DNA from 3 places in the Metabacillus mesotrionivorans genome. Region 2 is predicted to be linked to each of the others. Evidence: riboswitches for the same ligand, from Rfam matches in the RefSeq annotation. Region 2 holds a riboswitch; each other region holds the start of a gene.

Region 1 (9,677 bases), on a different contig from region 2:
GAGCACAACACCAATGCCGCTTGAGGTTGAAGCTGCCACAAGGAGCTCTTTCATCCCGATTTTATAGACAGAACCCGGCTCTTCAACCGGTTTTTCAGCCTCTTCTTCAGCTGGAACTTCTTTTTTCCGCTCTGCCAGAGCCTCATTTATGCGGCGTGCTTCTTTACGTGTCACGGCAGTCAGCACAGCCTCAGCCTCAATCCCTCCCCCTGCTGTCTCGAGCTGGAGTTTAACAAGGCCGAACAGCTGCTGGACAATGCCGGCACTTTCGTTGATGGACTGAATCCGTTCAACCGGTATGTATTTTTTCTTTTTCACAAAAAGACCGTATTCGATCCTAAGCTCATTCTCTTCAAATCTGTAGGTATATTTCGTCCAGCTGATGATGCTGAATATGACCATGACTGACAGAACGACGGCAAGGCCGATAAAGAAATAAAGCTTATAGTCATTCACAAAGAACAGAACAACAAACGGAAACAAACCGTCTTTCAGCTGTTTAAAGAATGTCAGAATGGCTGCTGCGGGATGCAGTCTTTTCGGTTCAGACATCATCTTCTGTCACCCTCGCAAGCTTTGAGATGAAGTCGCGGAGCTGGTCCGCCTCCGCCACATCAAGTGCAGGTATTTCATGAACGGTTGCCGCCGTGCTCACCGTCACAGTTGCAAGGTCATGCTTTCTGAGCAGAGGTCCCTGCTTTGTGTTCACGTGCTGCACTCTTACCATCGGTACAATCACGCGTGTAATTATAAACAGCCCGGACTGAATATCAATTTCATTCTCATGCACTTCATACCGCCATGTACGGTGCTGAATTTTCGGAGTGATAAAAATAAAAACAATCGAAAACACCAGCCAAAGTCCGAATGCAGCCATGGTGATCCAGATTGGAAAATCGAATGCGTAAACCGCATATGCAAGTCCCCCGGCCGCTGCCAGAAATATGATTGACTGAATAAGGGCAGAAAGCTTCCATACTTTTAAAGCCCGTTCGCTGATCCTGTGCTTAGGTGCGTCTCTCATCTGTGTTCCCCCTAAATAAATCTCTCTTTTTATACGTTTTTGAAATAGATATGTTTCACTTATTTCTAAATGATTCCATATTTATTATAGCGGGATGCGGGGAACTTGAACAGGACCAGCCCTAGCGGAGATAAAAAGAAGCTCCGTCTATTTTTTCCACATTCGGATATGCGCACATCTTTTCCATCAATGCAAAAAGGGCGTCATCCTTCTTCTTCGCTTCAATCATACAATCAATCTGCGGTACGCTCCCTTTGATTTCTGACAAGAACGCCATGAACAGTTCAGGGTCCACGTACTCTGCATGGGCATTGAACTCACTATCGCTGCGGGGGCTTGAAATATGCATTTTAACCGGGAGAGGCGAATGCTCCCAGCTCGCTGTCACCCTGTCCCAGTGACTCCTCCAGTCTGAATCCTTCTCATGATTTGCGAGGTGGTGGTGATAGTCGAACACCAGAGGAATGGCAAGCTTCTCGCATAAATACAATGCATCCTGCAGAGTAAAAACGGTATCATCGTTTTCAAGCATCAGCATTTCCTGGAGCTTTACAGGCACATACCCCCAGTTATGAATGAACTGCTCAAGCGCTTTTTCCTTGTTGCTGTATGCCCCTCCCACGTGGATGACACATCTGTGTTCATGCGGGACACCCATCCCTCTCAGAAGAACTTCATGCATACTCAGGGTTCTGAGTGAAGTATTCATAATTTCAGGTTTAGGAGAATTAAGAAGAACAAAATGATCAGGGTGAAAATCGACCCTCATCCCTGTTTTTCGAATCCAGTCACCAAGCTCCTGAAGCGGCTCTTTCAAGTCCCGCAAATAGTGAAAGTCCTTCACCTCAGGGTGATTGGCAAGCGGAATCAGCTTTGAGCTGAATCTGAAAAACCGAATGTCATTACCCGTATTATGCTTGAGGATTCTTAGGCAATTAGCAAGATTTGAGGCAGAAATTCTGGCCAGCTTTTCGATAGCCGCTTCTCTGTCCTGCAGTCGCTGAAATTGAGCGAACGTCATTGTTTGCGACGGGGAACAATTGGTTAAATTCACACTCATGGCTACATAGCCAAGCCGGACAATGGTCAAAAAGAACACCTTCTTTCCCTGTTTCACTTTAGGGTTCCCATTTCCGGATGCGATTACTTTTTTGAATGCAAAAAACGCACTGTGCAGGAAGCACAGTGCGTTTTAACTTGTATTAGTTAGAAGATGAAGAGTTTGAATAACGGCGTTTGCCGCTGTTATTGTTCGGCTTTCCGCCCTGCTGTCCGTAAGAACGTTTGTTGTTCTTGTTGTAAGGACGCTGGCCGTCTCTTCTGCCGCCGCCGCTGCGGTTGCTTGAAGAAGATGAGCGTTTGCCGCCTCCGCGCTTCATGTAAAGCGGAGATTCTTCAGTCAGGTTAACCGGAGTCTGGTTCGGCTCTTTCGTCATAAGCTTGATCGCTGCTGCAAGAACAGAAACTTGATCAAATTCTTCAAGCAAAGCTTCAGCTGTGCGCTTGTAGAATGATAAGTTGTTGTCAGCGATTGCCTGACGGATTTTATCAACAGATACAGATTGCTGGCCTTCAAGAGCCTCATCTAGAGTAGGAGCCTTCATGCGGTCCATTTTGCGCTTCGTTGTGCGCTCGATGATTTTCAGCATATCCTGTTCTCTTGGCGTTACGAATGTCATCGCAGCTCCTGTTTTACCTGCACGTCCAGTACGGCCGATACGGTGTACATAGCTTTCAGGATCTTGAGGAACGTCGAAGTTGTAAACGTGAGTGACACCAGAGATGTCAAGTCCGCGAGCAGCAACGTCTGTTGCTACAAGAACTTCAATCGCACCTTCTTTGAATTTGCGCAATGCAGACATACGCTTAGCTTGAGTAAGGTCGCCGTGAATTCCTTCAGCTGCATAGCCTCTTAGCATTAATGCTTCAGAAAGCTCATCTACTCTGCGTTTTGTGCGTCCGAAAACAATCGCAAGTTCAGGTGACTGGATGTCAAGAAGACGTGTAAGCACATCAAACTTTTTCTTCTCCTGTACTTCGATGAAGAATTGCTGAATGTTTGTAACAGTCATTTCTTTCGCTTTTACTTTTACGATCTCAGGATTCGTCATGAACTTTTCAGCAATGCGTCTGATCGGATCAGGCATTGTAGCTGAGAAAAGCAAAGTCTGGTGCTCTGATGGCACATTTGAAAGAATGTTCTCAATGTCTTCGATGAATCCCATGTTCAGCATTTCGTCCGCTTCGTCCATAACAACACTCTGAACATCAGATAATTTCAATGTTTTACGGTTAATATGGTCAATAAGACGGCCTGGAGTTCCAACGATGATGTGAGGGAATTTCTTCAATGAGCGGATCTGGCGGTTAATGTCCTGTCCACCGTAGATCGGAAGTACACGTACGCGTTTTGATGAACCGATTTTGTAAAGCTCTTCTGATACCTGGATAGCAAGTTCGCGGGTCGGTGCAATGATGATTCCCTGAATCTTATCTTGTTTAACGTCGATCTTTTCAATAAGAGGAATACCGAATGCAGCTGTTTTCCCTGTACCTGTTTGCGCCTGGCCGATTACATCTTTATTTTGAAGCCCAAGCGGAATCGTTTGTGCCTGAATTGGTGTAGCTTCTTCAAACCCCATGCGGTTAATGGCGTCCATTAATAATGGGCTGATACCTAGTTCTTGAAACGTAATTGTCAATTTGTTCTACTCCTTTTAATCCTTATAGCTTCACAGACTTTCATGTATGGTGAAACAAAAAACGCCCCATCGGGCAAAACGTTAGCTTATAAAAGCCCGTAAACACTTAAATTCAATCATATCACTTTTTATATACTTTTACAACAAGGCGTATTATTTCACACTTGTCTTAGTCTGTGCCGTTAAGAAATTTTCTATCACTTCTGCAAGCTCGGGAAACTCTTCCCCGTGGCAGATCAGATGCTTTGAACACGGCATAAAGCAAAGCTCCTTCTGCCTTGAACGGACTTTTTCATAAATATAAACAGCGCTTTTGACAGGCACAATTCCGTCACATTCTCCCTGAACAATCAGTACAGGTATAGTTATTTTCTCCAATAATGGTCTAATATACCTGACGAGCTTTCTGAATTGCAGAGCTGCAGCAATCGGCGTTTCCATCACTTTTTTTCTGTATCTGATAAAAAGGTCATTCTTTGCGCCTTCTCCCCGGATGGCATCTGCAATCAGCCCTTTTACATCAAGCAGCATCTGGCGCGGATTTAAGTAATGCGCAGCTGCGCTGAGAAGCACAAGCTTTTCAACCGGATACCTCGAGGCCAAATACGCTGCGATCAAGCCGCCCATTGAAAAGCCTATGATATAGACCTCGGAACATTCTTCAAGCAAATCCCTGAGCTCATTTTCAGCATGCGCAATCCATTCGCTGAATTCAATCCCCTTCAGGCTCGGCGTTTCACCGTGGCCCGGAAGCGTCGGCGACTTCAGCACCCAGTCCGTCCGTTGCTGCAGGTAGCTGACGAGAGGCTCCACTTCATAAGGAGCTCCAGTAAATCCATGTATACAAAGGCATCCTTTCATATCACTCTCTCCCGAATGAACATATTTTTATACCGGGTTTTAAAAATAAGAGGATTGAAAAAAAAGAACCCGGGTATATAAAAAGTACCCTGGGTTACTATATTTCAAAACAAAAAGGAGCGTTCATCATGACCGCATTAAAAAACAGTGCATATGAAGTTGTAAGTGAGCTTACGCCGTATTCCATCGGGGTCGGACTTGTCGTACTCGTTATCTCTCCATTTATTTTCTGAACGTAATGGACCAAGGTCCTTCCCTCTTTCTTTTCGTGTTTCTCTGACAGATCAAAAGAAGGACCGGCTGCTTTATTTCATTACTAGAGAAGAGCCTGAACAACCTCTTCAAGCTTCATTCCGCGCGAAGCTTTTACAAGAACAAGGTCTCCCGCTTTGGCCGTTTGCTTAAGGTCTTTAATAAGCTCCTGCTTATCCTGATAAACGTGAATCATTCCGCCATCGAGGTTCTTCCTTGCACCTTCGGCTATTTCTGCCCCGAGCTTTCCGTATGTGAAAAGATGATGCGTTTCGGCTGCATCGATTGTTTCGCCAACCTCACGGTGAAATTGAACCTGCATGTCATCCCCCAGCTCAAGAATATCTCCAAGAACAAGAATTTTCCGGCTGTATCCGTCCATATCGCCTGCAAGCCTAATGGCAGCTTTCATGGATGTCGGGCTTGCATTATAGGCATCATTGATGACAGCAAGACCGCCTTCTGTTTTCGTCAATTCCAGGCGCATGCCCGTCATTTGAATATCCTTCAGCCCTTTGCTGATCTTTTCTTCTGTCACACCCAGGAATTCAGCTGCTGCTATGGCAGCGAGCGCATTGCCGACATTATGCTTTCCAAGCACAGGCAGGAACAGTTCTTCCCCGCGGCCGCGAATGGTAAAAAACGTGCCTTTTTCTGTGTGTCTGATTCCCTCGGGAGAATACGTGTTTTCAGCAGATGCTCCGAATGAAATCTTCTTATATGAAGCGTCCCCAATACGCTCTTTAAGCAGAGGCTCTTCCCCGTCGTAAATCAGAACACCTTCAGGTTTAAGGCCGCTGACAATTTCAAGCTTGGCTTTTGCAATTCCCTCTCTTGACCCGAGATTCATCATGTGTGATTCACCGATGTTGGTAATGATCGCAGCATCCGGCTTGGCAAGATTCGAAAGAAGTTCAATTTCCCCGAAATTGCTCATGCCCATTTCAAGCACGGCTACCTCTGTATCTTCCGTCATGCTGAGAATTGTAAGCGGCATGCCGATATGATTGTTGAAATTCCCCTGCGTTTTGTGGACACGGAACGTTGTTGAAAGTAAAGCTGCCACCATATCTTTCGTGGTTGTCTTTCCATTGCTTCCTGTCACGCCTACAACTTTCAGGTTCAGCTGGTCAAGGTAGCTGCCTGCGAGGGTTTGAAGAGCTTCCAATGTGTCTTCAACCAGAATGACAGCACCTGAAGGAGGGTTCGGTTTTGAACGGTTCCAAAGAGTGGCCGCCGCTCCGTCAGCAAGAGCCTTTTCGGCGAAATGATGGCCGTCGAAGTTTTCGCCTGCTATCGGTACAAACAGTGTACCTGCCTCAATCTTTCTGGAATCCGTTGTAATGCCATGAATCATGGTGTTTTCATGCTGTGGCGCAAGGCCTGATCCGCCCGCCATTGTCTGAATGTCGCGCAATGAACGTTTAATCATGATCTATAATCTCCCTTCTTGTATGTAAGCTGCCTTCTGCATAATGAATAAGAAACACTATTCTTTAACGAATAGTGTTTCCAGGCTTTCCTTAAAACGTGTGCTTAATTTGCTGCTTGCCTTCGTGACGCTCAAGAGCAAGCTCGACAAGACGTCCGATAAGCTCAGGGTACTCAACGCCTGTATGCTTCCAAAGAAGCGGGAACATGCTGTATGGCGTGAAGCCCGGCATTGTGTTTACTTCGTTGATCAGCGCTCTTCCGTCTTCTGTCAGGAAAAAGTCTGCGCGTACAAGTCCTGATCCGTCGATTGCCTTAAAGGACTTAATAGCAAGCTCTTTAATCAGGTCATATTCCTCTTCCGTAACCTGTGCAGGAATCATCATGTCCGTGTCGCCGTCTTCGTATTTCGCTTTATAATCATAGAATTCTTTTTTAGGAGCAACTTCACCGACAACCGAACAGATCGGCTCATCATTTCCGATGACGCCGATTTCAATCTCGCGTCCGATAATGCCTTCTTCAATAATGATTTTGCGGTCATAATCAAATGCTTCCGCGAATGCTTTTTCAAGTGACGCGCGGTCTTTGCACTTGCTGATGCCGACACTTGAGCCAAGGTTGGCAGGCTTGACGAAACATGGATACCCAAGCTCCTGCTCCACTTTATCATAAGCTTCTTCAGGCGCCTTTTTCCACTCGCTCTTAATGTAGGAAACATAGTTTGCCTGCTCAAGTCCTGCCTGGGCAAACAAATTTTTCATAATGACTTTATCCATGCCTGCTGCAGACGCAAGCACACCGTTTCCGACATACGGAAGGTTCAGAAGCTCAAGCATGCCCTGAACAGTGCCGTCTTCGCCGTTCGGTCCGTGAAGAAGCGGGAACACCACATCAATTTGTTCGTTCGTTTCATCCGCTTTTGCAGGGAAAAGATCCCCATTCAGCGCAACCGGAGAAACCGCTGTGCCGTTTTGGCTGAACTGAAGGGCAGCAGGTGAAGCAGCCGGCTCTGTAAGCTGCGGGCCGCGGAACCATTCGCCCTTTTCGGAAATGTAGATTGGATGTATATCAAATTTATTCGTATCAAGTGCTTTTATAACAGCAAGTGCCGTCTGCAGGGAAACCTGATGCTCTGCGGACTTGCCTCCATATAATAATCCAACTTTAATTTTCATGCGGATATCCCCCTAAGAAAAGTTCATCTCTACTATATTATCACTTTCGGCCCAAATTGTTATAGCCCATCATGGATTTCTTTATAACATTCGGGCAAAGGCACGATTTGCGTCCTTTAAAGGCGTTTCCAATTTCAGTAAGGCAGGCGGATGTAAGAATGTTTGCCTTTATCCTGTTTTTCACCGGCAATTACTCCGCCCTTTTTTCAGGCATCAGGCATTTCCTGCATGCAAACCACCCGTTTTGTATTAAAATAAGGGCAAGGAGGTCTGATTCATGAAACCAATTACATCAGAAGAGCAGTTCCAAACATTAATTACCCAAGATCAAGAGGTGCTAATCAAATTTTTCGCAGACTGGTGCCCTGACTGTACAAGAATGAACATGTTTATCGGCGAAATTATGGAATCTTATTCCTCATATGAGTGGTATGAAATCAATAAAGATGAATTCCCTGAAATCGCAGAAAAATATCAGGTTATGGGGATTCCGAGTATCCTGATTTTTAAAAACGGGGAGAAGCTCGGGCATCTTCACAGCGCGAATGCAAAGACTCCTGACCAGGTGACGGAGTTCCTTCAGGAGAAGCTGGGCTGATTTTTTAGAATTGACATACTAATCAAATTATTTTATGATACAACTAATTTCATACGTTTCTTATCAAGAGAGGTGGAGGGATATGGCCCTTTGAAGCCTCGGCAACGGATCTGACAGCAGAAACCGTGCCAATTCCAGCAAACAGTTTGTTTGAGAGATGAGAGCTAGAACTTGCACAGCAGAACCAGCCTCTCTTGTCTAACAAGAGGGGCTTTTTTATGCAGAGAGAGGGGATTCCGCAATGAAATACGGTTTTTGGCTGCCGATCTTCGGAGGATGGCTCAGAAATGTTGAAGATGAAAACATGCCTCCTACTTACGCCTACGCACAGGAGGTAATCCAAAAAGCAGAGGAGTGGGGCTATGACACCACCCTTATCGCCGAGCTTTACTTAAATGACATAAAGGGACCTGAGCACGATTCGCTTGAAGCATGGACAACGGCTGCCGCTCTTGCCGCCGTCACGGAGAAAATTGAAATTATGACAGCTGTCAGACCCGGCTTCCACAATCCTGCCGTCACGGCAAAGATGGCAGCAAACATTGACCACATCAGCAATGGACGGTTTACGCTTAACGTTGTTTCCGCCTGGTGGGAGGAAGAGGCACGGCAGTACGGCGGCATTTTTACTGAGCACGACGCACGCTACGACCGGACGGAAGAATTTATTGAAGTCCTGAAGGGGCTTTGGGAAAAAGAAACGTTTACGTATCAGGGAAAATTTTATGACCTGATGAATGCCCGCCTTTCACCTAAGCCGGTGCAAACGCCTAATCCGATTCTCTATGCAGGAGGAGAAAGCCCGCGCGGAAAAGAAACGATTGCCGAGCATTGCGATGCCTATGTGATGCACGGGGGAACGGCTGGTGAAATCAAAACGAAGATTGACGGCATGAAACAGCTGCGGGCAGCACGCGAAAAAGAGCCATTCCAATCGTTCGGAATGGCTGCCTATATCATCTGCCGGGATACCGAAGAAGAAGTGCAGCAGGAGCTGAAGCGGATAACCAATGTAAAAGAATCATCCGCCTATGCAGGATACAAAGACTTCACAACAAAATCCCAGCTTGAACAAAAGCTTGAGCTCTATGACTACTCGGTTTCAAACCGCGGGCTGCGTCCAAATCTGATTGGCACTCCTGAGCAGATCGCTGACAAGATCCTTGAGTATGAAGAAGCTGGGCTTGATCTCCTGCTTCTTCAGTTCTCCCCTCAGCTCGAAGAAATGGAGCGTTTTTCAGCACAGGTCATGCCGCTTGTAGAAAAGAAACGGAAACAAGGTACGTTCTCGCTTTGAAAAGTCAGTAGATAAATAGGCGCACAAAAACGCTTGGATCTTATTTGCCAAGCGTTTTTTGCGTTATTTCTAATTTAGCACTTAAAGTACCTGTTCCCTTTCGCTCCAGTCACTTGCTTTCCGCGGGGAGTGCGGAGCCTCCTCGCTGCGCTTGCGGGGTCTCCAGTGCCCTCTTCATCACGCAGGAGTCAAGTGCCTTCCGCTTCAGTCCACTTAATTTTCTGGAGGTATTGGCTAAAAACTTTAATCAATCACCTGTCAGCAAAAACCACCAAATCACCAATTATCCGGAACTTTAACAAGTACATACTTTTTCGTCCACATTTGAGTGGAA
Region 2 (9,677 bases):
GTCAAGAACAAAAGCGCAAGCGCCTTGGTCAGATCCGATAGGCAGATAAGAATCCGGCGAAAAAGTCCGGGTTTGACTTTTTTGACGGATTTGTTCTGACAGAGGATTTAGGCGCTGGAGCTGGACGAGGATAACCTTGTCTTATCGTGCTGTCGATTCTGTCAGTGACCTTATGCCGACAGCCTTTTCAATTGCCTGCTCCAAGTCTTCGAGCAGATCGTCTATATGTTCAATGCCAACAGAGAGCCTGATTAAATCCTCTGTTACGCCTGATTTTCTCAGGCCGTCAGCGTCGAGCTGCTGATGTGTCGTGCTTGCCGGATGAATGATGAGGCTCTTTGCATCCCCTACATTTGCAACGTGTGACCACAGCTCCGCAGAGTTGATCACTTTAGCCCCTGCTTCGCGTCCGCCTTCAATGCCGAACACCACGACTGCACCAGCTCCCTCCGGCAAGTATTTCTCAGCAAGTGCCCGGTCCGGATGCTTTGAATCTTCAGGATAGAGAACCCATTTAACTGCAGGATGTCCATTCAGATAGTATACAACCTTCCTCGTATTCGAGATATGCTCTTTCATTCTGACATGCAGCGTTTCAAGACCGAGGTTAAATTGAAAAGCATTAAACGGGCTGAGTGCAGGACCAAGATCTCTCAGCAGCTGCACTCTGGCTTTTACAATATAAGCCGCTTCCGGAAGGGCTTCTGCGTAAACCAGGTTATGATAGCTTGGGTCAGGTGTGGTGAAACCCGGGAACTTTCTGCTGTTCCAGTCAAATTTCCCTCCATCTACAATGACGCCGCCAAGCGTTGTGCCATTTCCAAGCAGCCACTTCGTCGCAGAATGAACAACAATATCAGCCCCGTGTTCGAGCGGGCGGCACAAATACGGCGTGGCGAATGTATTATCTACAATCAGCGGAATGCCGGCCTCATGTGCAATTTTTGCAACGGCTTCTATATCCAGCACTTGAAGACTCGGGTTGCCGATTGTCTCGGCAAAAATCGCCTTCGTTTTTTCTGTAATCGCGCTTCTGAAATTTTCCGGGTTCTCCGGATTAACAAATGTAGTTTCAATGCCGTATTTAGGCAAGGTCGTCTGGAAAAGATTATAGGTTCCCCCGTAGAGACTCGATGCGGACACGATTTCATCCCCGGCACCGGCAATATTCAGAATCGAGAGGGTGATGGCTGCCATACCGCTTGCTACCGCAAGACTTCCGACACCGCCTTCAAGTTCAGCGATGCGCTCCTCAAGGACGGAGGAAGTCGGATTATGTATACGCGTATAAATGTACCCCTGTTCTTTTAATGCAAATAAGTTTGAAGCGTGCTCAGTGTCATTAAAAACGTATGCATTAGACTGATAAATCGGAACAGATCTGGCGCCTGTTCCAGGATCAGGCTTTAGCCCTCCATGAATGTTGACGGTCTCCAAACGGTACTTTTTTCGAGTCATGATTCATTTCTCCTCCTAAATTAAAAAAATAAAAAACCCCTTCAAAGAAGAGGCGCGCATCCCGGTCTTCTTATCTTTCAGAGCATATCCACTCTGCTGGAATTGGCACCGTGATTTACTCGCTGTATCCGGTTGCCGGGCTTCACAGGGCCAGGCCCCTCCACCGCTCTTGATAAGATTTCTTATTATTCCTATTGGGATTGTATCATTTTATTTCTTCTTAAGTCAATTATTCGTTTGAATTTTTAGAAAATTATTTGCAGAGCTGAATGAGTGACTCTACTCGAAGTATATTTCTGAATGAGCCTTTAGCCTCCATAGCTCCAAGTTTTACAAGCTGCAAAAGCCTGATTGGCGAATGAAAGCAATCTTGAAAATGCCTTTCTTCCCCAACAATCTGCACATGAAAGAGTTCATCATCACTGCTTACATGACAGTTGCCTTTTTGCAGAACGAGAGTGGATTTTTGATTGAGGTTTTTAACCCAGAACTCAATTCTTACGTTTTCGTTTGGAAGCAGCGGCTGTATAAAACGGGCATTATTCATTTTTTCGGCAAAAAAGGTCAGATCCATTGTTTCTCCCCATTTCCGTTCAAGTGGTTATAGGAGAAATTCTATTTTTCCACACTTTTCCCTTTTAGAAAGCTTCGACATATTCCTTGCCTCAGTAAGACAAAATCTTTTCTTTTTCTATTTCCCAAGAAATATGTCAAATGCCGCCCTCATCAGGCGGCATATTCTTTCAATATTTGATAGAGATGTTCGACAGAATGAAAGGCATACGTTTTGCTGATCAATCTTCCTTTTTCAAAAATAAGCAGGCAGGGAACACTTTCGATTTCCCAGGCAGACGCCTGCTTCGGAAGATAATTCAGGTTGGCCATCTTTATTTCAAGGGCAGGCAGCATCGCCTCAACTACTGTCAGCATCTTTTTAGCGAGCTGACATGTTCCGCAAAAGGGTGTATATAAATAAAGAATGGCAGTATCCCTCTCTGCGAGTCTGCTTACCTGCTCTTCATTGCATTCAATCATTGCCTTTTCACAAACTCCCTTTATAAGTATTTCGCATGCACATCAATGTTTGCACTCAGCAGCACAGCTGCGACATGCTGATCAGGTGCAGTGGCAACTTCCCTGTACATTTTGTCGATAAACAAATGCGCAGCCTCGGGAAATTCACGTTTGAACTGTTTTCTCAGGCGATCCCCGGAATCATCAGAATCCACAAGCACATAAACATCACGGCTGAACAGTTCATCCACCATTTCATCAAGCCGTGTCAGACTGATTGTGCCATTTGTACAAATAATTTCAACCGGTTCGTTGACAACATTTAATACTTTTCGCTTATCAGATGTTCCTTCAACAATTATGACTTTTTCAACCTCAATTGCAGACATCGCCATCACCTATTCAGTTAGAGTATATGTTATCTATAACCTATTCGAAACGCATGAGGTTGTTTCCTTCTGACCTTAAAAACAGGCCGGAACAACAGGAAAAGGCAGTGGAACATTCCACTGCCAAGTCATCAGCACCAGCCGTTTTCTTCGTCACAATCGACATACTTCTCATCTTGTTTAGATAGAACGTCTGCATACTGAAAAAAGGAATGATTTTCTTCTTCATATCCATTTTTCAACGACACCTGACCGTCCGGGCCAAGTGACATCGAGCCGATTTGCTCTTTTTCAAAAAACAGATTCATTTGCCCGCCTTCAAATCTGCCGGTGACGCGGTCTGTAATATCCAGCCGTTTCTTTTCAAATGACATGCTGAAACACCCTCCTTTTTACTGTTTAGGGTGTCCAGAAGGTGAATGGATTATCAGTCTTCGTTTGTCATTTCTTCGTATTGCTCAGCTGTCATCAAGTTGTCTACATCACCTGCATTGCTTGGCTCAATGACAATCATCCAGGCTTTTTCATATGGAGAATCATTGACAAATTCAGGGCTGTCATCAAGGTCTTCATTAATTTCAACAACTGTTCCGCTGATTGGCGCATACAGCTCAGATACTGTTTTTACAGACTCAACGCTGCCGAATGGCTCGTCTGCTTTAATTTCGTCGCCTACTTCAGGAAGTTCAACAAACACAATATCTCCAAGCTCTGATTGTGCAAAGTCCGTAATCCCGATGCGTACTTTATCGCCTTCAACTTTAACCCACTCGTGTTCTTCAGAGTAGCGAAGTTCTTTTGGTGTGTTCATGTTTTCTACCTCCAACTGATTATCGTGTTTTATTTGTAAAAAGACTAAAAGGGTAAGTCTTCTACTTCTATAGCCAGGTTTCTTTAAACTGATCTTCTTTAAATCCGACAGTTGTCTTGCTTCCGTCCGTTGTCAGCGGGCGTTTAATCAGCATGCCGTCAGATGCCAGAAGTCCAAGAAGTTCATCTTCGGACATGGAGGATAATTTATCCTTCAGGCCAAGCTCACGGTATTTCTGACCGCTTGTGTTAAAGAATTTTTTGATCTCCAAGCCGCTTGAATCAAGCATTGATTTCAGCTCTTCTTTTGACGGCGGATTTTCGACAATATGTATTTCTTGTGCCTGCAAATGGTGATCTTCTAACCACTTTTTTGCTTTCCGGCATGTCCCGCATTTCGGATACCAGTAATATTTAAGCGCCACTCTTTTCACCACCTGCAACCGTAATTGAACAACATTATTTTACCACATTCTTTTTGACAAGCATAATGACAAGCATCGTCATTCTGCCATCTATTATCTTGGCCTTTTTTTCCGCAAAAATCATCAAAAAGACCTTTTCTTTTGAAAAAGGCCTTTTTGAAAGGTATTTATTACGCGCGGTATCCGTTCTCTTCGATCAGTGCAGCAGCGATTTCGCGCTTTTTGGCAATAACATTGATCGGCGTGTGGCGCGTGAATTTTCTTAATGCAGAGATCATCATGCGGAGAGTGTCTCCCTGTTCAATCGCAACAAGCGATTCTTTAGCATGCGCTTCAATTTCGTTGAATGCTTCCTGGCAATACACTTGCGTGTAAAGAAGTTTTTGAGCACTCTTTGCTTCGCCATACTTGTTGATTGCCTTTTCCGTGCGGAGGATGGCAGATTCCATAGCGTATACACTGCTCACGATATCAGCAATGTTCACTAAAACTTCCTGTTCCTTCTGCAGGGACTGGCCGTATTTCTGAGCAGCAAGTCCAGCAATCATTAAACCGATTTTCTTTGCATTTTTCAGAAGATGCTTTTCTTGCTCCAGAACGCCGTCTCCCGGTTCTTCTGGCATAAGCATCATTAACTCTTCCTGAAGAGCCTGTGCTTTTTGAAGAAGCGGCAGTTCACCCTTCATTGCTTTTCTTAAATATGTGCCGGGAACGAGAAGACGGTTGATTTCATTCGTCCCTTCAAAAATACGGTTAATACGTGAGTCGCGGTATGCTCTTTCTACTTCGTACTCAGCCATGAAGCCGTAGCCGCCGTGAATCTGAACGCCTTCATCAACGACATAGTCAAGCGTTTCAGAACCGAGGACTTTATTCAGTGAACACTCAATCGCATACTCTGCAATAGATGCAGCAACTTCTTTTCCGTCCTTGACTTCCTCAGGAGTCAGGCGGCTCATGCGGTCTTCAAATAATCCAACTGTACGGTACACTGAGCTTTCCATTGCATATGTTTTTGAAGCCATGTTTGCCAGTTTTTCCTGGATGAGCGAAAAGCTGCTGATTGGCGTTTTGAACTGCTGGCGCTGGTTGGCATATTCAACAGATACGTCAATAATGCGTTTAGATCCGCCGATTGTTCCGACAGCAAGCTTATAGCGTCCGATGTTTAGAATGTTAAAGGCAATAACGTGGCCTTTTCCAAGGTCTCCAAGAAGATTTTCTTTAGGAACAAGCGCATCTTCTAAAATAAGCGTTCTTGTAGATGAACCTTTGATTCCCATTTTCTTTTCTTCCGGACCGGTTGATACTCCAGGGTATTCTTTTTCTACGATAAATGCCGAGAAATGCTCGCCGTCAACCTTTGCATACACAACAAACACATCTGCAAAGCCGGAGTTTGTGATCCACTGTTTTTCACCGTTCAATACATAATGCGTGCCTTCTGCGTTAAGCTTTGCCGTCGTTCTGGCACCAAGGGCATCTGAGCCTGATCCCGGTTCAGTCAGTGCATAGGCTGCAATGCGCTGACCTGATGCTAGATCTGGAAGGTACTGCTGCTTTTGCTCTTCGCTTCCGAAAAGAACGATTGGCAGAGATCCGATACCGACATGCGCACCGTATGAAAGAGAGAAGCTTCCTGCACGGGCAAATTTTTCAGTAATCAGCGCAGAGCTGATTTTATCAAGGCCTAGGCCGCCGTATTCTTCAGGTACGTCAGCACCTAGAAGGCCAAGGTCGCCTGCCTGCTTCAATAGTTTGACAGACTTATCAAACTGGTGATTCTCAATATCTTCAAGTTGAGGAAGTACATCATTTACGACGAAATCCTCCGTCGTTTTGGCAATCATTTTATGCTCATCTGTGAAATCCTCTGGCGTAAAAACACTTTCAAATGTCACATCATCAAGTAAAAAGCTTCCGCCCTTGATTAGATTTTCAGTTGTTTTTGACATTGCTTGTTCCCCCATTTTCCTGATTTTTTAAGCCTTACACTAATTCAAATACTCCAGCTGCACCCATTCCGCCGCCGATGCACATTGTGACAACTCCGAATTGCTCGCCGCGGCGCTTCATTTCGTGAATAAGGGAAAGGGTTAATTTAGCTCCCGTACACCCAAGCGGATGACCGAGCGCAATTGCTCCTCCATTGACATTCACTTTCTCTTCATCGATCCCAAGAGCTCTTATGACTTGAATAGACTGTGAAGCAAATGCTTCATTTAATTCAAAAAGTCCAATATCAGACAGGCTTAAACCTGCAGCTTTCAGTGCACGAGGAATGGCTTCGATCGGGCCGATTCCCATTACTTCAGGAGGAACTCCGCCTACTGCAAAGGAGCGGAATTTCACGAGTGACTCCAGTCCAAGCGCATCCGCTTTTTCACGGTCCATGACCATTACAGCAGCAGCACCGTCGCTCGTCTGCGAGGAATTTCCTGCTGTAACGGATCCTTTCACATTGAATGCAGGTCTTAATGTTGAGAGAATCTGCATAGTCGTTCCAGGACGGACACCCTCGTCTTTTGAGAACTGGAACGTCTTTTCGCGGAGCTTATGATCTGCTCCAACACTTCTCTGTGTAACCTCTACAGGTACGATTTCATCGTCAAACTTGCCCTCTGCAATAGCTCTTGCCGCTTTTTCATGGCTTCTTACTGCAAAGGCATCCTGCTCTTCGCGGCTGACTCCGTATTTTACAGCTACCTGCTCTGCCGTATGGCCCATTCCCATGTAATACTCAGGCGCACTTTCAGCAAGCACTGCATTCGGACGGACAACGTGGCCCATCATCGGCACCATGCTCATTGATTCGGCTCCGCCTGCAATGGCTGTATCCGAGTGGCCAAGCATGATTTTTTCCGCTGCGTAAGCAATACTTTGAAGACCGGACGAACAGTAGCGGTTGACTGTAATTGCCGGTACTGTATACGGCAATCCCGCAAGCGCGCCGATGTTTCGTGCAAGGTTCAGCCCCTGCTCTGCTTCAGGCATCGCACATCCAATGATCAGATCATCAATATTTCCTTCGTATCCGCCAGCACGCTTAAGTGTCTCTTTTACGACTAGCGCTCCAAGATCATCTGGTCTTACGGCTGCTAGTGACCCTTTTTTTGCTCTTCCGACAGGTGTTCTGGCACCTGCTACAATGACCGCTTCTCTCATGACAGTGCACCCTCCTAGTTACGTAATGGTTTTCCTTTTACAAGCATGTGCTGCATTCTTTGCTGAGATTTGCCTTCCTTCACGAGACTCAGGAACGCCTCTCTTTCAAGATCAAGTAAGTACTGTTCATCTACTTCCGTGCCAAATGGCACTTTGCCTCCCGCAATGACATAGGCGAGCTTTTGGGCAATTTTCAAATCGTGCTCTGAAATATATCCTGACTGAAGCATGGATTGTGCTCCAAGAAGAAGGGCAGCATAACCTGTCTCGCCTACGACAGGTACCTTTTTGCGTACAGGTGCCTTATAGCCGTTATCAGACAGCTGCAGAACTTTCTGCTTTGCATCATAAATGAGGTGATCCCCATTGAAGCTTACAGAATCTTTTTCATTCATAAAGAAGTTTTCTTTTGCTTCAGCTGCAGAAGAAGAAACTTTAGCTGTTGCAATCGTTTCAAATACTTTATTGGCTACGTTCTGCAGATCGAAATCGACGCCTTTTGGAACGCTGTTGAGAAGTTTAATGTAAAGCTCTTTATTGCCTCCGCCGCCCGGGATCAGGCCTACGCCGGCTTCAACAAGTCCCATGTACGTTTCGCTTGATGCCTGAATGCTTGCAGACGGAAGACAGATTTCGGCTCCTCCGCCAAGTGACATGCCAAATGGAGCAGCAACGACCGGCTTTGGACTGTATTTGATTTTCATCATAGCCTGCTGGAAGTGGCGGACAACCATGTCAACTTCAAAGTAGTTGTCATCCTGAGCTTCCATCAGGATCATGGCAAGGTTCGCACCGACGCAGAAATTTTTGCCCTGATTGCCGATGACAAGCCCTTTAAAGTTCTTTTCAACTTCATCCACGGCAAAATTAATCATCTGGATAATATCTAGACCGATCGCGTTATTCGGTGAATGGAACTCAAGCAGCGCTACTCCGTCGCCAAGATCCACCAAACTTGCTCCGCTGTTTTTCTTAATGACGCCTTTTTTCTCTTTTAAGTCCTTGAGATTGATGACTTTTTCGTTCGTCTCAATGCGTCTGTAATCGCCATCATGGTAATAGTAAGAAACACCGTCTTCTTTTTTATAGAAAGAAGTGAAGCCTCTCTCAAGCATGTCTTTGATCCAGGCCGGAACCGTTTTTCCTTCAGCCTCCATTTTTTCAACTGATTTTGAAAGACCGATACTGTCCCATGTTTCAAAAGGGCCGTACTGCCAGCCGAATCCCCATTTCATTGCTTCATCGATGGCAAGGATGTCATCTGCAATATTGCCGAGAAGTTCAGCAGAATAGAGAAGAGTAGGGCTTGTAATATTCCATAGAAGCGTTCCTGCTCTGTCGCCTGAATAGATAAGCGCTTTCATTTTTGCCGCTGAACCCTTGATCTGTTTTGCAGCCTCGATGCTCTGAGCCTTCAGCTTCTTCCGTTCTTGATACTCCAGGGTCTCTGGATTCAGCTCGAGAATCTCTTTTCCTTCTTTTTTGAAGAATCCCTGGCCTGATTTGCTTCCGAGCCAGCCGTTCTCAAGCATCTTTTTCATAAATTCAGGAATGTCGAATACGTCTTTCTCTTCGCCGTCCACTTGGTCGTAAACGTTCTTTGCAACATGTGCAAAAGTATCAAGTCCTACAACATCAAGCGTTCTGAAAGTTGCGCTTTTTGGCCGGCCGATAAGAGGACCTGTTACGGAATCCACTTCACCTACACTGTATCCGCCCTTTTGCAGTTCCTTAACGGTAACAAGGAGGCCGTATGTTCCAATTCTGTTGGCAATGAAATTTGGAGTGTCCTTTGCTTCAACTACTCCTTTTCCAAGAACATCTTCCCCGAACGTTTTCATAAAGGATAGAATCTCGGGCGATGTTGCTTTTGTCGGGATGATTTCGAGCAGTTTCAGGTAGCGCGGCGGGTTGAAAAAGTGAGTTCCGAGGAAATGCTTCCGGAAATCATCAGAACGCCCTTCTGACATCGCTTCTACTGAAATACCTGATGTATTTGAGCTGACAATGCTGCCTTGTTTTCTATATTGATCTACTTGCGTAAAGACTTTTTTCTTCACTTCAAGATTTTCAACGACTACTTCAATAATCCAATCCACTTCAGCGAGTCTGTGCATGTCATCATCGAAGTTACCCGCTTCGATTAAAGCCAGATTTCCTTTTGCAGTAAGCGGTGCCGGCTTTTGCTTGAGAAGCTTTTGTACAGCTTCTGATGAGATGCGGTTTCTTACAGCTGCATCCTGCAGAGTCAGACCTTTCTTCTCTTCGCTGTCAGTCAGCGTGCGCGGTACAATATCAAGCAATAGAACAGGGATTCCGATATTTGCCAAGTGTGCAGCAATGCCTGAACCCATGACTCCGGATCCGAGAACTGCCGCTTTTCTAATACGCTGGTTCATGAATGCTCCCCCTTTAG
Region 3 (9,677 bases), on a different contig from region 2:
ACAGGTCCGATATAAGTCAGGGAATAGCGTTTTCTTAAAATGAAAAAGTAAGTTAAAAGGGGAATGACAACAAGCAGATCAAGAAGGGATCCGATCAGCGCACCATCAGGAACAGGATGCACTATTGGAAGCCGGTATAGAGCCGCATTTGAAGCAAGAATCAGGACCACAAGAAACAGATACAATCCCCATTTAGGCTTAGTCAGTGTTTGGTTCATATCCATCGCCGCCTTTCTGTATAGGATAAATATACCATATAATAGTGTAATAAATTGGAAGTGTATGTGGATGAAATATGACAGATTTCAACGTGTCATATTTCCGGGGAGCAGCTCATACTTCTTAAAAGAAGACAAGCTCCGGGAGTGCTGAAGGTGAAAAAACCGTTCCAGTTTATTGCAAGTATCTATGCAGCCGTTTCGATTTCTTTTTGGGGCATCTCCTTTGTGTCTACAAAAGCTGTTCTCAGCCAGCTTGAGCCGTTCACGCTCCTTGTTGTCCGCTTTGGAATTGCTGCGGTCTTTTTGTTTTTTCTGCTGGTTCTTCTAAGACATCCGCTTAAGATGAGCCTGTCCCAAATGCCCGCCGTTTTCATTCTTGCCGTGCTTGGGATTTTTGTGCATCAGGTTATTCAGGCATCTGCCCTTCAGTCGATCGGGGCTTCTGAAGCAGGCTGGATCATTTCTTTTTCGCCGATTTTTACAGCTATCCTTGCTGCCTTCTTTTTAAAAGAACGGTTTACGCTGTTTAAAGCGGCCGGCATGACGATTGCCATTCTCGGGGTGCTGCTGATTACGTCTTACAGGCAGGGCGGATCCATCGTGTTTCACGTAAACTTCGGTTATATCCTGATGATTTTAAGCACGTTAAACTGGGCGGTTTATTCGATTTTGATCAAAAAACTGGCGATACCGTATTCGGCTTTGACGGTCACCTTTTACACAAGCTTTTTCGGCTTTTTGATGACGCTCCCATTTTTCATCAGGGGAGAAGGCTGGACGCAGATGTCCGCTCTGACAGGTGAAAACTGGACACATCTATTGTTTCTCGGGATTTTTGTATCAGCCGTGGCCTACTGGTTCTGGGGGAAAGCGCTGGAAGTCATGGAAGCAACAAAAGTATCATCCTTTCTTTACTTTGAGCCGCTTGCAACCGTCATTGCCGCAGTCCTTCTGCTGAATGAACCTGTCCTGATTGCAAGCGGCGCCGGGGGCATGCTGATCATTGCAGGTGTGATGCTTGTGAATTTTAAGAAAAAAGGTTAAAGGAGTTTGTCATTTTTTGAAGAATGTATGGTAACAGGGAAAGACTTTTTTCGCCAATTTATGCAAAATAATTTGACAATCTTGTAAACTCTTACTATTATAAAAACTAATTCTGACTAATCTTATATGGATTGAGCTGATTGGAAAACCAAAGGCTCCCGCCCCATGTCTATTTGGGCTGGGAGCCTTTTAAAAAAGGTAGCGGATCCATCTGATAGATCGTTTTCTTTTTATTCAGGCAGCTTAAAATACAGCAGTGCATTGGAGCACAGGCAATTTACTTAGGAGGATATAAATGGAGATATTCTGGTTTTTACCGACAGCAGGCGACAGCAGATATTTAGGTACAGATAAAGGCAAGAGGGAGGTCACCATTGAATACTTGCAGCAGGTGGCAAAAGCGGTTGATACGCTTGGGTTCAGCGGAGCCCTCCTGCCGACTGGAAAAGCATGCGAGGATTCCTGGGTCGTCGCATCGAGTCTTATTCCTGTAACAGAACGGATGAAATTTCTCATTGCTCTGAGACCGGGCTTTACGCCTCCAACAATTGCAGCCCGGATGGCTTCTACTCTTGACCGGATTTCAGGGGGAAGACTTCTTTTGAATATCGTACAGGGAGGGGACCCTGTTGAACTGGCAGGAGATGGTCTTCATTTGAGCCATGACAAGCGTTATGAGCAGACAAATGAATTTTTAACGGTGTGGAGAAGGCTTTTTGAAGAAGAATCGGTTGATTTTAAGGGAGAGTACTTTGACATCGCCGGCGGCGGCATCCACCATCCTCCGGTGCAAAAGCCTTATCCTCCCCTTTATCTAGGGGGAACCTCTCCTGCAGCTCATGAAGTTGCAGCTGAACACGTTGATTATTATTTAACGTGGGGAGAGCCGGTTGAGATTGTAAAAGAGCGAATTGACAAAGTCAGGGAGCTTGCCGCCAAAAAAGGACGCGAAGTGAAATTCGGCATCAGACTTCATGTCATCGTCAGAGAAACAGCTGAAGAAGCATGGAAAGCGGCAGACGAACTCATTCAGTATGTTGATGAAAGCGTAGTGGAAGCGCAAAGACAAAAATTTGCCCGCTTTGACTCTGTCGCCCAGCGCCGGATGACGGATTTGTCGCTGGACAACAAAAATGCGCTTGAAATCGCACCGGGACTCTGGGCAGGAATCGGCCTTGCGAGGGAAGGTGCGGGAACTGCGCTTGTCGGGGATCCGGACAGCGTGGCGGAAAATATGAAAAAATACGCTGAAGCAGGCGTAGACACATTCATTATGTCGGGGTATCCGCATCTGGAAGAAGCATACCGCACAGCGGAACTGCTGTTTCCAAAGCTGCCCCTGAAACATAAAACCATCAAACAGGAGGTATAAGATGAACAAAAAGCTCAGCAGCTTCTTAGCGGCAATTTTCGTAATGGTCCTTGCTTTAGCCGGATGCTCCTCAAATGAAACAGGAGGGAGCGGGAAAGACGGAGTGACAGAAATCAGCTTTATTCACTGGCGCGGGGAGGATGCTGAAGTTTTCAAAGAACTGATCAGCAAATTCGAAAAAGAGAATCCGAAAATCAAAGTGAACATGACAGTCTATCCATCTGAGGAATATCAGTCTACTGCACAGACGCTGCTCAGAGACGGTTCAACGGGAGATGTGTTTACTTCATTCCCGGGATCTCAATTTGAAATTATTAAAAAAGCAGGCTTTTTCGCTGACCTTTCCAATGAGGAATTTGTTCAAAATTACAATGAAAACCTTATAGAATCAGGAAAGGCAGACGGCAAACAGCTTGCCGTTCCGCTGCAGCTTGTCTACAACCAGCCTGTCTATAATGCAGGTATTTTCGAAGAGCTGGGTCTTGAGCCTCCTAAAGACTGGGAAGGGTTTTTGGCTCTTTGCGAAACTCTTAAAGAAAACGGCTATACCCCTATCGCCTTCCCTGGAGCTGACATTGGTCCCGGACAGCTGATGAACAGCATGATGATGAACAATGCCCCGGACGAAGAGATTTTTGCAAAGCTTATGGCCGGCGATGCAAAATTGACAGATGAGTGGTGGGTCAAGACGCTTTCTCAATTTAAAGAGCTTACTGACAATGGCTACATTGCTAAAGAAGCCCTCGGCACAAAGCATGACGGCGCCATTGCGCTGATGGCCCAGGAAAAAGCAGGAATGCTTGCAAGCGGATCTTACGCTATGGCCGGCATCAAGCAGCAAAATCCGGACATCAAGCTCCAGCTTCTTGCGCCAATCACAGTTGCTGAAAATGAAGCAAAATACGAGGGTGTTCACACAACCACGTTCATGCTTGCAGTCAACAGCAAGTCAGAAAAGCAGGATGCTGCAAAAAAATTCGTGAGCTTCCTTTCTGAAACCGAAAACGCAGGCGAATATGCGAATAAAACCGGCCAGCACGTAACACTTAAAGATGTCACGTATGAGTCTGAAGAACTGAAAGATACAGCTGTCTGGATGGAAAAGAACACCCGATTCCAACCGCGCTTTCTGATTCCGAATGCAGATGTTGAAAAAGCGGTGATCGCGTCCATACAGTCTGTCATCGGAGGAACAGATCCTGAAAAAGCAGCTGCAGAAGCACAAAAAATCGTTGAGCAGAACTTAAGCAAGTAAACCGGAGAAGAGGGGGAAAGCCCCTCTTCTTCTCATCATGAAAGGAGGCCTTTTCATTGCTGAAACATAACAAATCACTGCTGTTCTTTCTGGCTCCCGGCATTCTTGTGTACAGCATCTTTTTTATCTACCCGACACTGAGCGCCTTCTTTTACTCGTTTACCAACTGGGACGGCATATCCCCTGATTTTGATTTCGTCGGAGTGACCAATTACATTAATTTGGCGACAAATGATTCTATTTTTGCAAAAGCACTTGGAAACAACGTAAAATTCATGCTGTTTGTCGTTGTCTTTCAAACGCTGTTTTCCCTTGTCTTTGCCCTGTTCCTGATTAAAAACACAAGGACCAATGTTTTTTTCAGGGCGCTGTTCTTTTTTCCTACGATTCTATCCTCTGTTTCAGTCGCCTTTATCTGGTCGTTTATTTACGATCCAAACCTTGGGCTCCTTAAAACCATTCTTACAGGGCTGCAGCTTGATTTCCTTGCACAGAACTGGCTGGGTGATGAGAAAATCGCCATTTTTTCAATAGCTGTCGTGCAAGTATGGTTTCATACTGGACAGATGATTATCATTTTTGTTGCCGGTCTTCAAAGTATTCCTGCCGATCTTTACGAAGTGGCTAAAATAGAAGGGGCAAGCAGATGGCAGACGTTCAAAAAAGTAACATGGCCGCTTGTTGCTCCCGCAGCAACCATCGTTGTGGCCTACACTACAATCCAATCTTTTAAAGCGTTCGATCTGATCTTTGCCATGACGCGCGGAGGTCCGAACTATTCAACGGAGATTATCGCAACCCTGATTTACACAACGGCATTCAGGAGCTTTAAATTCGGCTATGCATCGGCAGAATCCGTTATTTTTATGGCCGTCATTGCCCTGATTACGTTTGTGCAGTTTAAAGCACTGCGCGCAAACAGGGTCGACTACTGAGGAAAGGGTGACGAACGTTGAAAGGAACAAAGTACGGACTCATATTAATATACGCAGCCATTATCATCATTCCGATTTTCGCCATCTTTTTAACAACGTTTAAAACGATTGCTGAAATGTATGAAAATGTGCTCGGACTGCCTGAACGATTTTCGGTGTCAAATTACATATCTATTTTTCAAGAGCAGTCGATGGGCCTTTATTTTCAGAACAGCTCGATTGTCACGCTTGTATCCGTCTTTCTGACGCTGTTTTTTGCAAGCCTGATCGCCTATGCCATCACGCGAATCGGCGGTGTGTTCAGCGCTGCTGTGTTCGGTTTCTTTACACTTGGCATGATGATTCCTGCGCAGGTGAACATGATTCCGCTTTATCAGCTGATTTTTCAGCTGAAGCTGACGAACAGTCTTGTGGGGCTTATGATCGTCAACATTGCGGCTACCTTGCCCGTTGCTGTTTTTATCCTCACAGGATTCATGAAAACTCTGCCGAAATCGTTATTTGAAGCCGGATCCATTGACGGCGCCGGGAACTGGCTGATGTACCGCAAAATTGCCTTGCCGCTCTCGCTTCCATCGCTGTCTGCAACAGCCATTTTTCTGTTCGTGATGCACTGGAACGACCTGCTTTATCCGCTCCTCTTTATCACGAAAGATGAATACAAAACCTTGCCGCTTGCTCTGCTTGAATTCCAGGGGGAGTACATGACAAACTATCCGATGCTGTTCACCGGCGTGATGATTGCCTCTGCGCCGCTGATTATCGCCTACATCTTCCTTCAGAAATATTTTATTGCGGGAATGACAGCAGGCTCAGTGAAGGGCTGAGTTTTTTGCCCCAAACCCTTGCATTTATGAAAAAAGTGAGGTAAGGTAATAAAAACATTTAAAAAATTCATACTATTTATTCTTATCCAGAGAGGTGGAGGGTTCTGGCCCTGTGAAACCTCAGCAACCGGAAAAGATCAGGCGGATGCCTGATCGAACCAAGGTGCTAATTCCAGCAAGCTTGAATGCTTGGGAGATAAGAGGAAGCCAGTTTTGCCGAACCAGCGTCTTCTTCTTATATGAGGAAGGCGCTTTTTATTTTTCCAATGTATACGAGACAGCCCGGTTCAGGGCGTGTAAAAAGAAGAAATGACAAACAGGATGGTGTTTAAACATGTCGGAACGCATTGAAACAACTTTGGCGCAAATCGGGAATCGCAGTGAAAACATAACGGGAACGGTAAATCCCCCCGTCTACTTTTCAACAGCATACAGACATAACGGAATCGGTGAATCAACAGGGTTTGATTACATCAGGACGGGGAATCCGACGAGAACGATTTTAGAACAAGCAATCGCAGATCTTGAGCACGGCGATCAGGGATATGCGTTCAGTTCGGGAATGGCGGCCATTCAGACGCTGATGGCCCTGTTTAAAAGCGGGGATGAACTGATTGTCTCCTCCGATTTGTACGGCGGAACATACCGCTTGTTTGAACGGGAATGGCGCAAATACGGCCTCGTTTTCCATTACGCAGATTTTAAAGACGGGGACTGTACGCAGCAGCTGATCAATGAACGCACAAAGGCGATTTTTCTGGAGACTCCGACAAATCCTTTGATGCAGGAAACAGAGGTCAGCGACATAGCCGAAATTGCACGGGAACACAATTTGCTGCTGATAGTTGATAATACGTTCTACACGCCGATTCTGCAGAAGCCGATTTTAGACGGAGCCGATATTGTCATTCACAGTGCAACCAAATATTTGGGCGGACATAACGATGTACTTGCAGGCCTTGTCGTCGCAAAAGGCAAAGAGCTGTGCGAAGAGCTCGCACAGCATCATAATGCAATAGGCGGAGTGCTCTCCCCGTTTGATTCATGGCTTTTGATCCGCGGGATGAAGACACTTGCTTTAAGGATGAATCAGCATGAAAAAAATGCAGGACAGCTTGCGGCATTTTTGGAGAGCCAATCCGAAGTAACAGATGTTTTGTATCCGGGTAAAGGCGGAATGCTTTCGTTCAGGCTTCAAAAGGAAGAGTGGGTCAACCCGTTTTTAAAAGCTCTGAAGACGATAACATTCGCAGAGAGCCTCGGAGGCGTGGAGAGCTTTATCACATATCCGGCCACACAGACACATATGGATATTCCTGAAGAGATCAGAGCAGCAAATGGCGTATGCAACCGCCTCCTGCGCTTTTCAGTCGGAATTGAACACGCAGGTGATCTGGAGCGGGATCTGGTTCAGGCATTTGAACTTATGAAGGAGGCAGATAAAGTTGAGCAGCGGTAAGTGGACATTCGAGACGAAACTGCTTCACAACAGTCATAAGGCGCAGAAAGACACAGGGGCGGTCAGCGTTCCCATCCATCATTCATCAACGTTTCACCAGTTTGATTTTGACGATTACGGCAAATTCGACTACGGGCGTTCAGGCAATCCGACCCGGGAAACACTCGAGCAGGCCATCACTGAACTTGAAGGCGGAACGAGAGGCTTTGCTTTTGCATCCGGGATGGCAGCAATCTCCACCTGTTTTTTGCTCCTGTCAAAAGGCGACCACGTCCTGATTACAGAGGATGTGTACGGCGGAACGTACCGGATCATCACAGACGTGCTCAGCAGATTCGGCATCGAGTACAGCTTTGTTGACATGACCGATCTGCATGAAGTGGCCTCTCATATCAGGCCGAATACAAAAGTCATTTACGTTGAAACACCGTCCAATCCTTTGTTGAAAATTACGGATATCCGCGGAATTACAAAGCTTGCAAAGGCAAACGGATGCCTGACGTTTTTAGATAATACGTTTTTGACTCCAGCCCTGCAGCGGCCGATTGAACTCGGCGTCGACATCGTCCTTCACAGCGCAACGAAATTCCTTGCCGGACACAGCGACGTCCTTGCAGGCCTTGCCGTTGTAAAAGGAGAAGAGCTTGCGGAGAGGGTTCAAAAGCTGCAGAACGCATTTGGGGCCGTACTCGGTGTCCAGGACTGCTGGCTCGTCCTCAGGGGCATGAAAACATTGAACGTAAGGCTGCAGCAGTCCAGCGAGTCTGCACGAAAACTTGCAGCCTATTTATCCCGTCATAAAGCGATCCGGAACGTCTACTACCCGGGACTCACCTTTCATCCGGGGCACTCGATTCAGCGGTATCAGGCAGATGGTCCCGGGGCTGTCCTGTCTTTCACACTGGCAAACGAGGATGCCGTCCGCACGCTCGTTAAAAATGTTGAGCTCCCGGTATTTGCGGTAAGCCTTGGAGCGGTCGAGTCCATTCTGTCCTATCCGGCCAGAATGTCCCACGCAGCGATGCCAAAAGAAGAACGTGAGCGCCGCGGAATAACGGACGGACTTCTCCGCATCAGCGTCGGGCTGGAAAATGCGGATGACCTGATCAAAGATTTTGAACAGGCGCTTGCAAAACTGCCGGCGAGTGCTGTGGAGAATAAATTAAGAGCTTAATAGAAAACATGACGCTTGCAGCAGACGGTTTTCAGAGAAGATTATATGGCCTCGAATGAAAGAAAAACATCTGAAAAAACAGAGAAAACACATTTTTCCATCTTTGAAAGAATGATATAGTTTTAGGGAAAGGTGGGAAAATGTGTGGGCTGTTTAGGGTTTTTGTTCAGGATTTTCTTTCTGCTGGGAGCTTCATTCTTGGTTTTCTTTACAGGATTAACTGCATTCGTTGAATTTGTAACACTTCCTTTTGACGGTACATTCAGCAAATTTATCACGTATTACGCCTTCTGGCTTGCCGGCAGCTATTTTACCGGCTGGTTTATCGACGTGAAAATGCGGAATGATGAGATGGATACGACCGGCAGCTTCATTCTGGATGCACTGATCTGGTTCAATTTACTGAATTACAAATTCATGAACCGGTTTGTTTTCAGAAGAAAAAAGGCAAGTGCTGACCGCGTTCCGCCGGTGTAAGCTTGCTTTTTTTACATAAAGCAGACCGAAAAAAACGGAAGACCCTTGACTCGATGTTGAGGGTCTTTACTAGTAGTTGGAGGGAATGCAGAATGAGTTACAGCTATGTTTCACACTTGGAATGCCCGAAGTGCGGGACCGAGTATTCAGTTAAGGATGTGCAGCAGCTTTGCACATGCGGATCTCCTCTTTTGGTGCGCTACCATTTAGATCAAGTGAAGAGTATGTTAACAAAAGAAGAAATCAGCAGACGGGAAAACAGTTTGTGGAGATATCATGAACTGCTGCCGGTTGAGGATCCAAAACATGTGGTTTCAATGGGCGAGGGAATGACTCCTCTTTTGAAAATGGACAGGCTTGGTTCAGAGTACGGTCTAACTCAGCTGCTGATGAAGGATGAAGGGCTGATACCGACCGGTTCCTTTAAGGCGAGGGGAGCGGCTGTAGGAATTTCAAAAGCGAAGGAGCTTGGCGTAAAGACCTTTGCCATGCCGACAAACGGAAATGCAGGTGCAGCCTGGTCGCTTTATGCTGCCAGAGCGGGTATGGAGCCATATGTCATCATGCCGCTTGATGCGCCGATGATCACACGGAAAGAAACCGCCATTTCAGGGGCGAATCTGCATCTAATTGACGGACTGATCAGCGATGCCGGAAAAGTTGTGGCGGAACTTGTGAAAGATCAGGGATTTTATGATGCCTCTACTTTGAAGGAACCGTACCGGATTGAAGGGAAAAAGACAATGGGATATGAAATTGCCGAACAGCTTGGCTGGGAGGTGCCGGATGTCATTCTTTATCCGACAGGAGGGGGAGTGGGCATCATTGGCATCTATAAAGCAATGCGGGAGCTGCAGGATCTGGGCTGGATCAGCAAAAATAAAATGCCTCGCCTTGTTGCAGTTCAGGCAGA

What was found. Region 2 has a riboswitch for S-adenosylmethionine ahead of ACTSEZ_RS11015 (O-acetylhomoserine aminocarboxypropyltransferase/cysteine synthase family protein). Riboswitches for the same ligand answer to the same signal wherever they lie in the genome.
Region 1: linked by a shared signal. The riboswitch ahead of ACTSEZ_RS19330 (LLM class flavin-dependent oxidoreductase) and the one ahead of ACTSEZ_RS11015 (O-acetylhomoserine aminocarboxypropyltransferase/cysteine synthase family protein) in region 2 are both predicted to bind S-adenosylmethionine.
Region 3: linked by a shared signal. The riboswitch ahead of ACTSEZ_RS00925 (methionine biosynthesis PLP-dependent protein) and the one ahead of ACTSEZ_RS11015 (O-acetylhomoserine aminocarboxypropyltransferase/cysteine synthase family protein) in region 2 are both predicted to bind S-adenosylmethionine.

The regions. Positions count from the first base shown of each region.
Region 1 covers NZ_JBQMFF010000011.1:14,654-24,330, forward strand. Annotated here, with positions in the region: gene ACTSEZ_RS19290 (PH domain-containing protein) at 1-555, opposite strand, end outside; gene ACTSEZ_RS19295 (PH domain-containing protein) at 545-1,024, opposite strand; gene uvsE (UV DNA damage repair endonuclease UvsE) at 1,146-2,114, opposite strand; gene cshA (degradosome RNA helicase CshA) at 2,227-3,726, opposite strand; gene ACTSEZ_RS19310 (alpha/beta hydrolase) at 3,880-4,587, opposite strand; gene ACTSEZ_RS19315 (UDP-N-acetylmuramoyl-tripeptide--D-alanyl-D-alanine ligase) at 4,904-6,271, opposite strand; gene ACTSEZ_RS19320 (D-alanine--D-alanine ligase) at 6,363-7,448, opposite strand; gene ACTSEZ_RS19325 (thioredoxin family protein) at 7,726-8,046, shown strand; SAM riboswitch class I at 8,104-8,210, shown strand; gene ACTSEZ_RS19330 (LLM class flavin-dependent oxidoreductase) at 8,288-9,343, shown strand; gene ACTSEZ_RS19335 (hypothetical protein) at 9,620-9,677, opposite strand, start outside.
Region 2 covers NZ_JBQMFF010000003.1:215,968-225,644, forward strand. Annotated here, with positions in the region: gene ACTSEZ_RS11015 (O-acetylhomoserine aminocarboxypropyltransferase/cysteine synthase family protein) at 142-1,458, opposite strand; SAM riboswitch class I at 1,526-1,637, opposite strand; gene ACTSEZ_RS11020 (hypothetical protein) at 1,712-2,032, opposite strand; gene ACTSEZ_RS11025 (thioredoxin family protein) at 2,185-2,493, opposite strand; gene ACTSEZ_RS11030 (toprim domain-containing protein) at 2,514-2,861, opposite strand; gene ACTSEZ_RS11035 (YusG family protein) at 2,993-3,235, opposite strand; gene gcvH (glycine cleavage system protein GcvH) at 3,289-3,672, opposite strand; gene ACTSEZ_RS11045 (arsenate reductase family protein) at 3,740-4,096, opposite strand; gene ACTSEZ_RS11050 (acyl-CoA dehydrogenase FadE) at 4,267-6,051, opposite strand; gene ACTSEZ_RS11055 (acetyl-CoA C-acetyltransferase) at 6,086-7,261, opposite strand; gene ACTSEZ_RS11060 (3-hydroxyacyl-CoA dehydrogenase/enoyl-CoA hydratase family protein) at 7,276-9,660, opposite strand.
Region 3 covers NZ_JBQMFF010000001.1:194,704-204,380, forward strand. Annotated here, with positions in the region: gene ACTSEZ_RS00895 (hypothetical protein) at 1-218, opposite strand, end outside; gene ACTSEZ_RS00900 (DMT family transporter) at 375-1,265, shown strand; gene ssuD (FMNH2-dependent alkanesulfonate monooxygenase) at 1,561-2,637, shown strand; gene ACTSEZ_RS00910 (ABC transporter substrate-binding protein) at 2,639-3,892, shown strand; gene ACTSEZ_RS00915 (carbohydrate ABC transporter permease) at 3,952-4,827, shown strand; gene ACTSEZ_RS00920 (carbohydrate ABC transporter permease) at 4,845-5,654, shown strand; SAM riboswitch class I at 5,734-5,857, shown strand; gene ACTSEZ_RS00925 (methionine biosynthesis PLP-dependent protein) at 5,989-7,113, shown strand; gene metC (cystathionine beta-lyase) at 7,100-8,287, shown strand; gene ACTSEZ_RS00935 (hypothetical protein) at 8,486-8,764, shown strand; gene ACTSEZ_RS00940 (threonine synthase) at 8,857-9,677, shown strand, end outside.